3 regions of the Acetobacterium sp. UBA5834 genome follow, and region 1 is predicted to be linked to each of the others. Evidence: riboswitches for the same ligand, from Rfam matches in the RefSeq annotation. Region 1 holds a riboswitch; each other region holds the start of a gene.

What was found. A riboswitch is a leader RNA that binds a small molecule or an ion and turns the genes downstream of it on or off. The one in region 1 is predicted to bind cobalamin.
Region 2: linked by a shared signal. The riboswitch ahead of cobK (precorrin-6A reductase) and the one ahead of B3F51_RS09650 (hypothetical protein) in region 1 are both predicted to bind cobalamin.
Region 3: linked by a shared signal. The riboswitch ahead of thiC (phosphomethylpyrimidine synthase ThiC) and the one ahead of B3F51_RS09650 (hypothetical protein) in region 1 are both predicted to bind cobalamin.

Annotation. Positions count from the first base shown of each region.
Region 1 covers NZ_DJGY01000048.1:1,257-4,534, forward strand. Annotated here, with positions in the region: gene B3F51_RS09645 (EutP/PduV family microcompartment system protein) at 115-576, opposite strand; gene B3F51_RS09650 (hypothetical protein) at 589-1,236, opposite strand; cobalamin riboswitch at 1,411-1,585, opposite strand; gene B3F51_RS09655 (TOBE domain-containing protein) at 1,754-1,963, opposite strand; gene B3F51_RS09660 (substrate-binding domain-containing protein) at 2,157-2,948, shown strand; gene B3F51_RS09665 (ABC transporter permease) at 2,958-3,278, shown strand, end outside.
Region 2 covers NZ_DJGY01000015.1:1,245-4,522, reverse strand. Annotated here, with positions in the region: gene msrB (peptide-methionine (R)-S-oxide reductase MsrB) at 1-109, shown strand, start outside; gene B3F51_RS03440 (ferritin-like domain-containing protein) at 145-648, shown strand; gene B3F51_RS03435 (4'-phosphopantetheinyl transferase family protein) at 806-1,417, shown strand; cobalamin riboswitch at 1,492-1,684, shown strand; gene cobK (precorrin-6A reductase) at 1,800-2,576, shown strand; gene cbiQ (cobalt ECF transporter T component CbiQ) at 2,623-3,278, shown strand, end outside.
Region 3 covers NZ_DJGY01000060.1:86,986-90,263, reverse strand. Annotated here, with positions in the region: gene bzaB (B12 lower ligand biosynthesis ThiC-like protein BzaB) at 1-395, opposite strand, end outside; gene thiC (phosphomethylpyrimidine synthase ThiC) at 392-1,699, opposite strand; cobalamin riboswitch at 1,794-1,973, opposite strand; gene B3F51_RS11980 (NfeD family protein) at 2,107-2,562, shown strand; gene B3F51_RS11975 (SPFH domain-containing protein) at 2,578-3,278, shown strand, end outside.

The sequences.
Region 1 (3,278 bases):
AATCGTTTGTGTTCAGGCAGAAAATACTATTTGGCTGGTCAAATAGGGATTTTGTCTGCCTGGGGTAATATCAGTGGGTGGCTTTATCATTCAAGTGATTGTGTGCTTTCTCACTTAGATTTCAAAAGTGATATATTTCTGAAGAACCGCTTTCAGCTCCCTGATCCCATCCCCGGTAATGGCACTGACCGGATGAATCTTATCCGGATGGATACCTGCATAAGTCAGGTAACGCCGACTGCGTTTCAAATCGCTATGCCTGTGGTCGATTTTGGTGATGACCCCGATCACCGGGATGTTGTAGGTACAGACAAAATTTGGGGGCACCGAGTTTTGGTGATCGGTGCTGGAATTAATTAGGACGATTAGTCCAGCGTCACAGGTCACATTGATGGCCTGGGGTCGAAAACAGGGCAGTTCAATAAACTCACCGGGGGTATCAATAAAATGGTCAGAATAACTGACCTGCTGAGTTTTGCCATAAGTGATCAATTCATTGGTCAGCCGTTGGAATAAGGTGGTTTTTCCACTGCCAATCCGTCCGATCAGGGCGACGCGGTTTTTATTATTTGCCATGAAAATTCTCCGTTAGGCTGATTGGACAAAACGTGCTTCCCGACCGATACAGGCATCGATGGGGCAGGTTTGACAATCGCAGTAATCCAATAAATCCTCAAAAAGAATGCCTGAAGAACTGTAAAGCGGCCGCATGGTGCTGTAGGGGGTTATTTCCATGCCGATGCTTTTGGTCGAGTTGCTAAAGGTATTGAAGATGATTTGATTGGCCTTAATCGACCAGTCCGGGAGTAGTCCGGGATTGACCATCCCGATTTTATCAAAGCTTTGCTCCAGCTGGATCGTATTTTTCAGATATCGCATTGCTGAAGTCATAACGGGAAGTTTAAGCGAATTTAACAGATATTTTTCGGTCTGATTGAGGTTGGTTGGCATGTCGCCGATGGTCAACAGGTACAAAAACACCTTTTGGTTGTCCGACAAGAGATGTTTCAGGATTTTACTTTTATATACGTGGCCGCCGATCAGAATCGTGTTGCCGGTGGTTGTTTTGACCGAACATTCTTTGAGAATGGCCCGGGGTTTAAACCGTTGGCTTAAAATATTCGCAGCATGGCTGTACTCTTCATAAGCAGAGGAATCCGCCTCAAGGGGCTTCTTTCCCAGCAATTTTTCAATATCTGTTCCAATGGGAATCTTTTTGATAACAACGTCTTTCATTTTTTTCCTCTTTTCTTGAGTGTTCAGTTTTTTTATTTCTGCAAAAAAATAAAAAAACCTTTTCAAAAAAAGGTTTACAAATGCGGGACTATTTCAGTGACGTCATTTAATTAAAGGAGAACGTCATTTCGTTTTCTTCTCACATTTTGCAGCCTTCTTTGAAGCTTCAAACAGATGATGCGTTTACAAAAATATCCTGACTTGGAGGGACTCCCTGCACCCAGCCTTCTCGGTTTTCCCAATGACTGAATACGTCCATATTCTCCTTACAGTAGCAAAGAAACTGTCGCAGATTTTCACCGCGTTCCTTTTGTAAATGCTTTTCTATGCCAATAATAAACTAAAAATGGGTGTTAATCAAGTCTATTATTGTTTTTTTCAAGATGAAGGTAAAATACGTCCTTGGATTAGAGACAATAACTGACTTAAATACTATTTGCAAAGCCGGAGATCTCAGCTACGCTAAAACACAGAAACGGAATTGCTATCCGCTTCTGTGTTTTGAATTGAGATTCGTCTAGTCAACCATAACCATAACCGATGTTGCTTTGATGACCGCAGTTGCATCACCGCCGACGACTAATCCAAGATCTTTGATTGCCGCCATGGAAATTGTTGCTGAAATAATGTTGCCATTTCCAATATCAATTTTCACGATCCCGCTCACCGCACCATCTTCAATTGCAACAATTTTTCCTTTCAACTGGTTTCTTGCACTTAATTTCATTTTGACACCCCCTTTCCCACAAGGTATTAAATACTACCTTTTTAATTTTACCCATTTTAAGCTAGACAAAACAGTGTTAAACAGCGAAGTGCATTTAACCGAAATGATTTCTTGACATAAAAGAAGGGTATGCAATATAATAACATTCATAACAAAACAAAACAATACTAAGCGAATCAAAAGGAGAAATTGAGTGAAACGTAGAGGAAAATGGTTAGCGATTTTATTGGTAATGGGAACACTACTCGGTTTGGTGTCGGGTTGTGGTAGTAATTCAAGTCAGGCCGAAGAAAAGGTTGATATGACAAAAAGTCTTGATGGTCAAACACTGTTTGTATACTGCGGAGCCGGGATGACCAAACCCTTTGGTGAGATTGCCGATCAGTTTAAAGCAGAAACCGGTTGTGATATCCAGGTGGTTTATGCCAACGCCGCTCAAATCCAGAATCAGATTCAGACAACCGGTGAAGGAGATCTCTTTATTGCTGGCTCGGCTGATGAGCTCAAACCGGTTCAGGACAAGGTGAGCGAAAGCATCGATCTGGTTAAACACATTCCGGTGCTGGCGGTAAAAAGCGGCAATCCGCTTGGTATCACCGGCTTAAACGACTTAACCGGGGCCGGGGTCGAAGTTGTGTTGGGGGATGGTGAAGCGACACCAATCGGCAAGATCGCCAATAAGGCCTTAACCGACCTGGGCATTTTAAACAATGTGAATGTCGTCGCCCGGGCCGCAACCGCCCCGGAAATAGCCAATGCCCTGTCAGTAGACGAATGCAATGCAATTATTATCTGGAAAGAAAATGTGCCAGCCAATGCTGAAATTGTCAATACCCCAGACCTCAATGCCTATGTAAAAACAGTCCCGGCAGCCAAATTAAGCAGAAGTGCCAATACAGAAGCGCTGGCGGCGTTTATGACCTATCTGGATTCGGATCCGGTCAAGACGATTTGGGAAAATAACGGTTATGAAGTACTCAACTAGATTGTTGGTATGAGAGGGAAAATATCAACCTTTGATTTTTTTGAAATACTAACCATTATTATTACCTTTATTGTCATTATCTTTACGACGGCTTTGTTATTGGCAATTGTACTTAAAGGGATCCCCTATTTAGGGGCCGCGTTTTATTCGGAGGAAGTACGGTTCTCCATCAGGCTAAGCTTATATACCGCCAGTATTGCGACGCTTATTTGTATGTTGCTGGCGATACCGACTGCTTACGCATTAACCCGGACCGTATTTCCATTTAAAAAGGCATGTCAAATGATAATTGAACTGCCGCTGTCGATGCCCTATCTTGTTTTGGGGCTT
Region 2 (3,278 bases), on a different contig from region 1:
CACCACCGGAGGCTTGCGCTACTGCATTAACAGTGCGGCGCTGCGTTTTATTCCAGCCGAGGAAATGGAAGCCCAGGGTTATGGCGCTTATTTAAATTTGCTTGAGTAGTTTAGTATAAGATCGTCAAAGGACGAGGTTAATAAATGATGAGAGGTGAAGAAATGAATAGTATTGAATTTGCAATTAAGATGGAACGTGACGGCGAAGCATATTACCGTGAACAAGCAAAAAACAATCAGGACAATCCGTTAAATGCGGTGTTTTTATTATTGGCCGAGGACGAAAATGGTCACGCCGTATTGCTAAAAAATGAGCTGGCAAAAATAAGTTACGATTTAGCTGATAATGAAGCATTGGCAGATACCAACAATGTTTTTAAAGACCGGGGTGATTTTAAAAACAAATTCGAAAAAATCCCCAATCAGCTGGATGTCTATCGGATGGCTCTGCAAATGGAAAAGGACAGCATCGAACTCTATCAGAAATTTTATCAGGAATCAGCAGATGAACAAACTAAAAAACTGTTTGGTTACCTGGTCAAGCAGGAAGAGAATCATTATAAAATCTTTGATAATCTGATTACCCTGGTCGAACGTCCGGAAGAATGGGTGGAAGACGCCGAATTTGGAGTCCGGGAAGAATACTAAAATAAATCATTTCAGATTAACGGTATTAAAAAATAAATGGGCTGGACTACCTTCATTTGAAGAATGGTTTAGCCCTTTACTTATGAAAAAAATAGTCAAGAACGAAAAAAATTGTTAAGATAGTGCTACTATTAAAGTTAAAAGTGAAGGGGTATAAATGGCAGTTTATTTATTTGATCAAATGGAAGAATTTTCAGATGAACTTTTTAAACGCAGTCTGATGTTGCTTCCTGACGAACGGCAGCAAAAGGCAACAGCGTATCGGCAAAAGCTTGATCAGAAATTGTCGGTATTGGGCTATGTTTTGCTGAATTACGGGTTAAAAAATGAATATGGTATTTCGGAAAAGCTTCGCTTTTGTTATTCGGCCAAGGGCAAGCCATATTTAAGCGACTATCCCCAGATCCACTTTAATCTCAGCCATTGTAAAAATGGAGTAATCTGTGCCATTCATACCAGTGATGTCGGGGTCGATATTGAAACCGTGGCGGCCTATGATGGCCAGCTGGCTGAATATGTCTGTAACGAGCAGGAATTAAAATTGATTAATAAAAGCGATAACAAGGCCCTGGCTTTTACGAAAATCTGGACTAAAAAAGAAAGTTTGATGAAAAAAACAGGGGCCGGTCTGAGGGATGATTTAAAAACAATTGAGTCCATCGATTCAGAAGCCATCACATTGGTTGACCCTGATGAAGCCTATGTGTTTTCCATCACCGGAATGTCATTGGCCGAGCTGGGTTTAAGAACGGAACGATTCAGAGCGTAAAATCGCTGGGATAAAAAATACGTGACAAAACTGGAAAAATTTGATATAGTACTATTGAATTAAGAAAAATATAAGAATTAAATAAATAAACAGGTGTCGGCTGTAATCAATGTATTATAAGCCGGTGAAAAGGGAAGAGGGGTGAAAATCCCCCGCGGTCCCGCCGCTGTAAGAGACGAGTTTCTCCAGGAATGCCACCAGAAATGGGAAGGCAGGAGGCAATGTTGACGCTCAAGCCAGAAGACCTGCCTGTTTGTGTATCTCAAACTCTACGAGAGATGGAGGAGGTTTATTTTTGTGCGCATTTTTGCGGCCTCATTGTCTTGTTTAGAGATAATGAGGTTTTTTTGTGCAAAAATATAAATGAGAGTGATGGAGGAAGATGTCAAAAGTATTAGTAATAGCCGGGACAACCGATGCCAAGACTGTAATTGCGAGACTATTAGAAAATAACCATGACACGGCTGTAACCGTTACGACCCGTCTGGGTGCCGGGATGTTGGAGGAATTTAAGAATCTGGATATTTATCAGGGAAAACTCAATAAAGATCACATTACCCATTTGATCAGAACCCTAAAACCAACCTGTTTAGTTGATGCGGCCAATCCCTTTTCGTCAGAAATAACCCGAAATGCCATCAATGTCTGCAAATTTGAAAATCTGCCCTATATTCGTTATGAACGGGAGCGGCTAAAATACGAAGATGATCCGGATATTACCGTTGTTAAGAGCTATGGGGAAGCCTGTGATGTTCTGATGAACTGCCAAGGAAACATTCTGTTGACTTTGGGCAGTAATAGAATTGATATTTTCAAAAGAATTCCGGACTATTCAAAGCGGGTCTATCTGCGGGTGCTGCCGGACTGGAAGGTTTTAAGTAAATGTGAAAGCCTGGGGTTCAGCCCCAAAAACATCATTGCCATCAAAGGGCCCTATAACGAAGCCCTGAACATGGAACTCTTTAAATACTGCCAGGCAGAGGTGTTGGTGACCAAAGAAAGCGGCAACATGGGTGGCGTCGTGGATAAGATCAACGCCGCTAAAAAGCTGGGAATGAGGATCATTCTTGTTGATCGCATTGAAGAGCAGTGCAGTAATAAATTCAGTTCGGTTGATGCGTTGATTGAATGTATCGATCGTATTGATACGGTTAAGTAGCGCAGGCAATGGACAGGAATCATAGATAAAGAAAGGATGGGTGCAGATGGAAAACAGTTCAGCCAAACGGCTTGGTTTTGTCCGAACGAATGAAAAAAGCGATAACAGCCATCATCATTACAAGCATCATCATCAAATCGGTCATAAACACGGCGAAGGATCAGCCATTGATTATTATGCTTATGCCTCAAAAATCAGAGACTGGAACCCCAGCTTTAAAGTGGCCTTTTCAGGGTTGACCCTGCTGCTTTGCATCGTGCTTAATAACCAGCTGGTCTCGCTGGCGGTGATTGTCAGCATGGCTTATTTAACAGTTGTCAAAGGCGGCTTACCGCTGGGAGCTTATCTGTCGGTGCTGATGATTCCGCTTACCTTTATCATTTTGAGTACCGTTGCCATCGGCATTGATTTTTCAAGCCAGCCAATTGGCCAGTTCAATCTCTATCTCGGATTTGGTTACCTGTATACGTCGATTGCCAAGCTTAAGGAAATGTTGTTTCTGATGATGAAAGTGTTTGGGGCGATCAGTGCGATGATTATGATGACCCTATCGACACCATCTTCTGAAATTATCGGAGTACTGCGAAAAGCCCATGTACCCAAGCTGATCATTGAACTGATGAATTTGATTTACCGCTATATTTTTATATTGTTGGACGTATTTAACAACATGCGCAATTCCGCCGATTCCCGGCAGGGTTA
Region 3 (3,278 bases), on a different contig from region 1:
TCAGCCGCTTCTTTGGCCGCCTGATACACCGGCACACAGCCAGCGGCGATATTGGAATTACTTAAACTCAAGGTCCGCATCGTATCGATATCGGCACCCATACTTAAATCCATAAAGCCATGGGCACCGGCGGCTTCAATGATTTTGAGCTTTTTGACTTCCATTTCCATGTCATCGCGGTCACCGGAGGTGCCCATCAGACCGTTAACTTTGACGTCCAGTCCGCCGCCGATGCCGCAGATTTTAGAACGGTTGCGCAATTTATTTTTAGGAATGACAATCCGGCCAGCGGCTACTCCCGCCCGGATAAATTCCGGGGTGAAGCCTTCGCTAATCGCCACCATTTCCATTTCTTCGGTAATTTTACCCGCCCGCGCTTTTAACATTTGGGTCATCGTTCGTTCCTCACTTCCTGGTTTTCGTCTCGTAAATACTTGCCGACAATTTTCATGGCACAGAAGTCGCCGCACATGCTGCACTCGGAGGCGAAGTTGGTGCTGCGATCTTTCCAGACTTTTGTGGCAGTTTCGGTATCGATGGCCAGTTCCATCTGTCGGCCCCAGTTGAGTTCCCGCCGGGCGTGGGACATTTCCAGATCCCAGGCAATCGCCGCCGGATGACCTTTGCCGACATCACCGGCATGGGCGGCAATGCGGCTGGCCATCACGCCCAGATAGACATCTTCGGCACTGGGCATACCGATGTGTTCGGCCGGGGTCACATAGCAGAGAAAGTCCGCGCCATAATAGGCGGCAATCGCTCCGCCAATGGCACCAGTGACATGATCCATCCCGGCCCCGGAATCAGTGGGCAGACAACCAAAGACAAAGTAGGGTGCACCACCGCATAATTGTTTTTGTAATTGGACAGTCGTTTGAATCTGATCCAGCGGCACGTGGCCAGGACCTTTAACCATCACCTGAACGCCAGCCGCCCGGGCCTTTTTAACCAGGCCGCCGAGGATCACCAATTCATGAACCTGAGCGCCATCCAGTGAATCAGCGATACAGCCGGGACGCATGCCGTCGGCAAAACTCAGGACGACATCATATTTTTTACAGATTTCCAGGACCCGGTCATATTGGGTAAAGAAAGGATTTTCACAGTGGTTGTGAATCATCCAGCCGATCAGATGGGAGCCTCCATAACTTACCAGGGGATCAATCCGGCCTTCTTCTTTGGCGCGGTTGATCACGTCCATGGTGGTGCCGCAGTGCAGGGCTAAAAAGCTGACACCATCAGCAGCCTGTTTTTCCATCATCGCAAACATGTCGTCGGCGGTCATATCTAAAGCGGTACCGTATTTTTCCTGAGCCATGGCCAGGGTTTGATACAGGGGCAGGGTACCGACTGGCCGATCCACTGTAGCTAAGACTTTTTCACGCATTGCATCGATTGGGCCCCGGACACTTAAGTCCATCAGGGTATCGGCCTTGGCCTTAATGGCCTGGTCAATTTTAGCCATTTCACCGGCGATGGTGTCGTCAACTTCATACATCCCGACGCTGGCTGAGACCTTGGTAAACAGTCCTTTACCGACTGCCACCGGGTTGATATTGGGGCGGGCGCTTTTAAGAATAACGATTTCGCCAGCGGCCACTCCCTGGCGAATCAGCTCGGGATCGAGTCCTTCTTTTTCGGCCACATAAATCATTTCGGCGGTGATTTCACCCGCCCGTGCTTTTTCCAGAATTGTCATTGTTTCCTCCTGAATGATTGTTGGTATTTTAGCAAATAAAAAAGTCCACAGCAGTTATTATAAAAATAACCGCCATGAACTTTACCTTCGTTCATTCAGGATCGATCATAGGCAGGTCTCCTGACTTGGGGTTTTAGCGCTACGCCACACCTTCCCATTAAAAAACAGTGGTCTTTGTGGTTTGCTCCGCCCTTACAGTGATGGGTTCGTTCAGGACTCTCACCTGATTCCCTATTCTCCTTATTGCTAAGGCACCATATGCTCGCTTTTCGATTTACTTGTTTTTGATTATACAACCTAAAAAATAAATGTGCAAGAAAAAAATTAAAAAAATGATTTGGACAGTTGAGATAAAAAAAGAATCAAACTATGTTATAATAAATCAAATGAATGAGGGAGGTGAGAGGATGAATCTTGTTTTTATCTGGTTGATTTTGTTTATCGTTTTTCTGGTAGCTGAACTGGTTACAGCTGGGGCGTTGGTTTCAATCTGGTTTTGTGTGGGCTCTTTGGTGGCTTTAGTTGCTGCCTATTTTGGCGCGGCTTTCTGGGTGCAGATGATCGTTTTTTTTGTCGTTTCCATTGGTTTATTATTGGGTACAAAGCCGTTTTTAAAGAAACATCTGGATCCCAAAAAAATGGCGACCAATGCCGATCGGATACTTAAAAACCGGGGCATTGTTGAAGAAGAAATCAATAACCTCAAAGGTCAGGGGGCGGTCAAAATAGACGGGAAGTCCTGGTCAGCCCGAAATGTCGATGGTGAGGTTGTTATTCCGATTGGTGCTGAAGTGACTGTTGTGGGAATCGAAGGCGTTAAGGCCATGGTTCGGGCAGCTGAGAAAGAAACTATTTCAAAATAAAAGGAGGAAAAAAACATGTATGGACTCATTATTTTAGGTGTCATCTTTATCATTTTTATTGTTGTGATTATTGTCAATGCCAAGATTGTTCCTCAGGCCAATGCCTATGTAGTCGAACGGCTGGGAGCTTATCATTCTACCTGGGAAACCGGTTTTCATATTGCGATACCAATTCTAGACCGGATCTCCAAGCGAATCAGTTTAAAAGAGCGGGTAGCCGATTTTCCACCACAACCGGTTATCACCAAAGATAACGTCACAATGCAAATTGACACGGTTATATATTTGCAGGTAACCGATCCCAAATTTTATATGTATGGGGTGGATAATCCCATGAAGGCAATTGAAAACTTAACGGCTACGACCCTTCGTAATATCATCGGAGATATGGAGCTTGATGCAACGCTCACCTCCCGAGATGTCATTAATACCAAGATGCGGGTGATTCTCGATGAAGCCACCGATCCCTGGGGGATTAAAATTAATCGGGTCGAGCTTAAAAATATTATGCCACCAGAAGCGATCCAAAATGCGATGGAACGGCAGATGAAGGCCGAGCGGGAACGACGTGAAAAAATTCTTCAGGCCGAAGGGGAAAAAGCCAGCGCTATTCTGGTGGCAGAAGGTGAAAAATCGGCGGCAATTTTGCAGGCAGAAGGGTTGAAAGCGGCCGCTATTTTAAGCGCTGAAGCAGACCGGGAAGCCCAGATCAGACG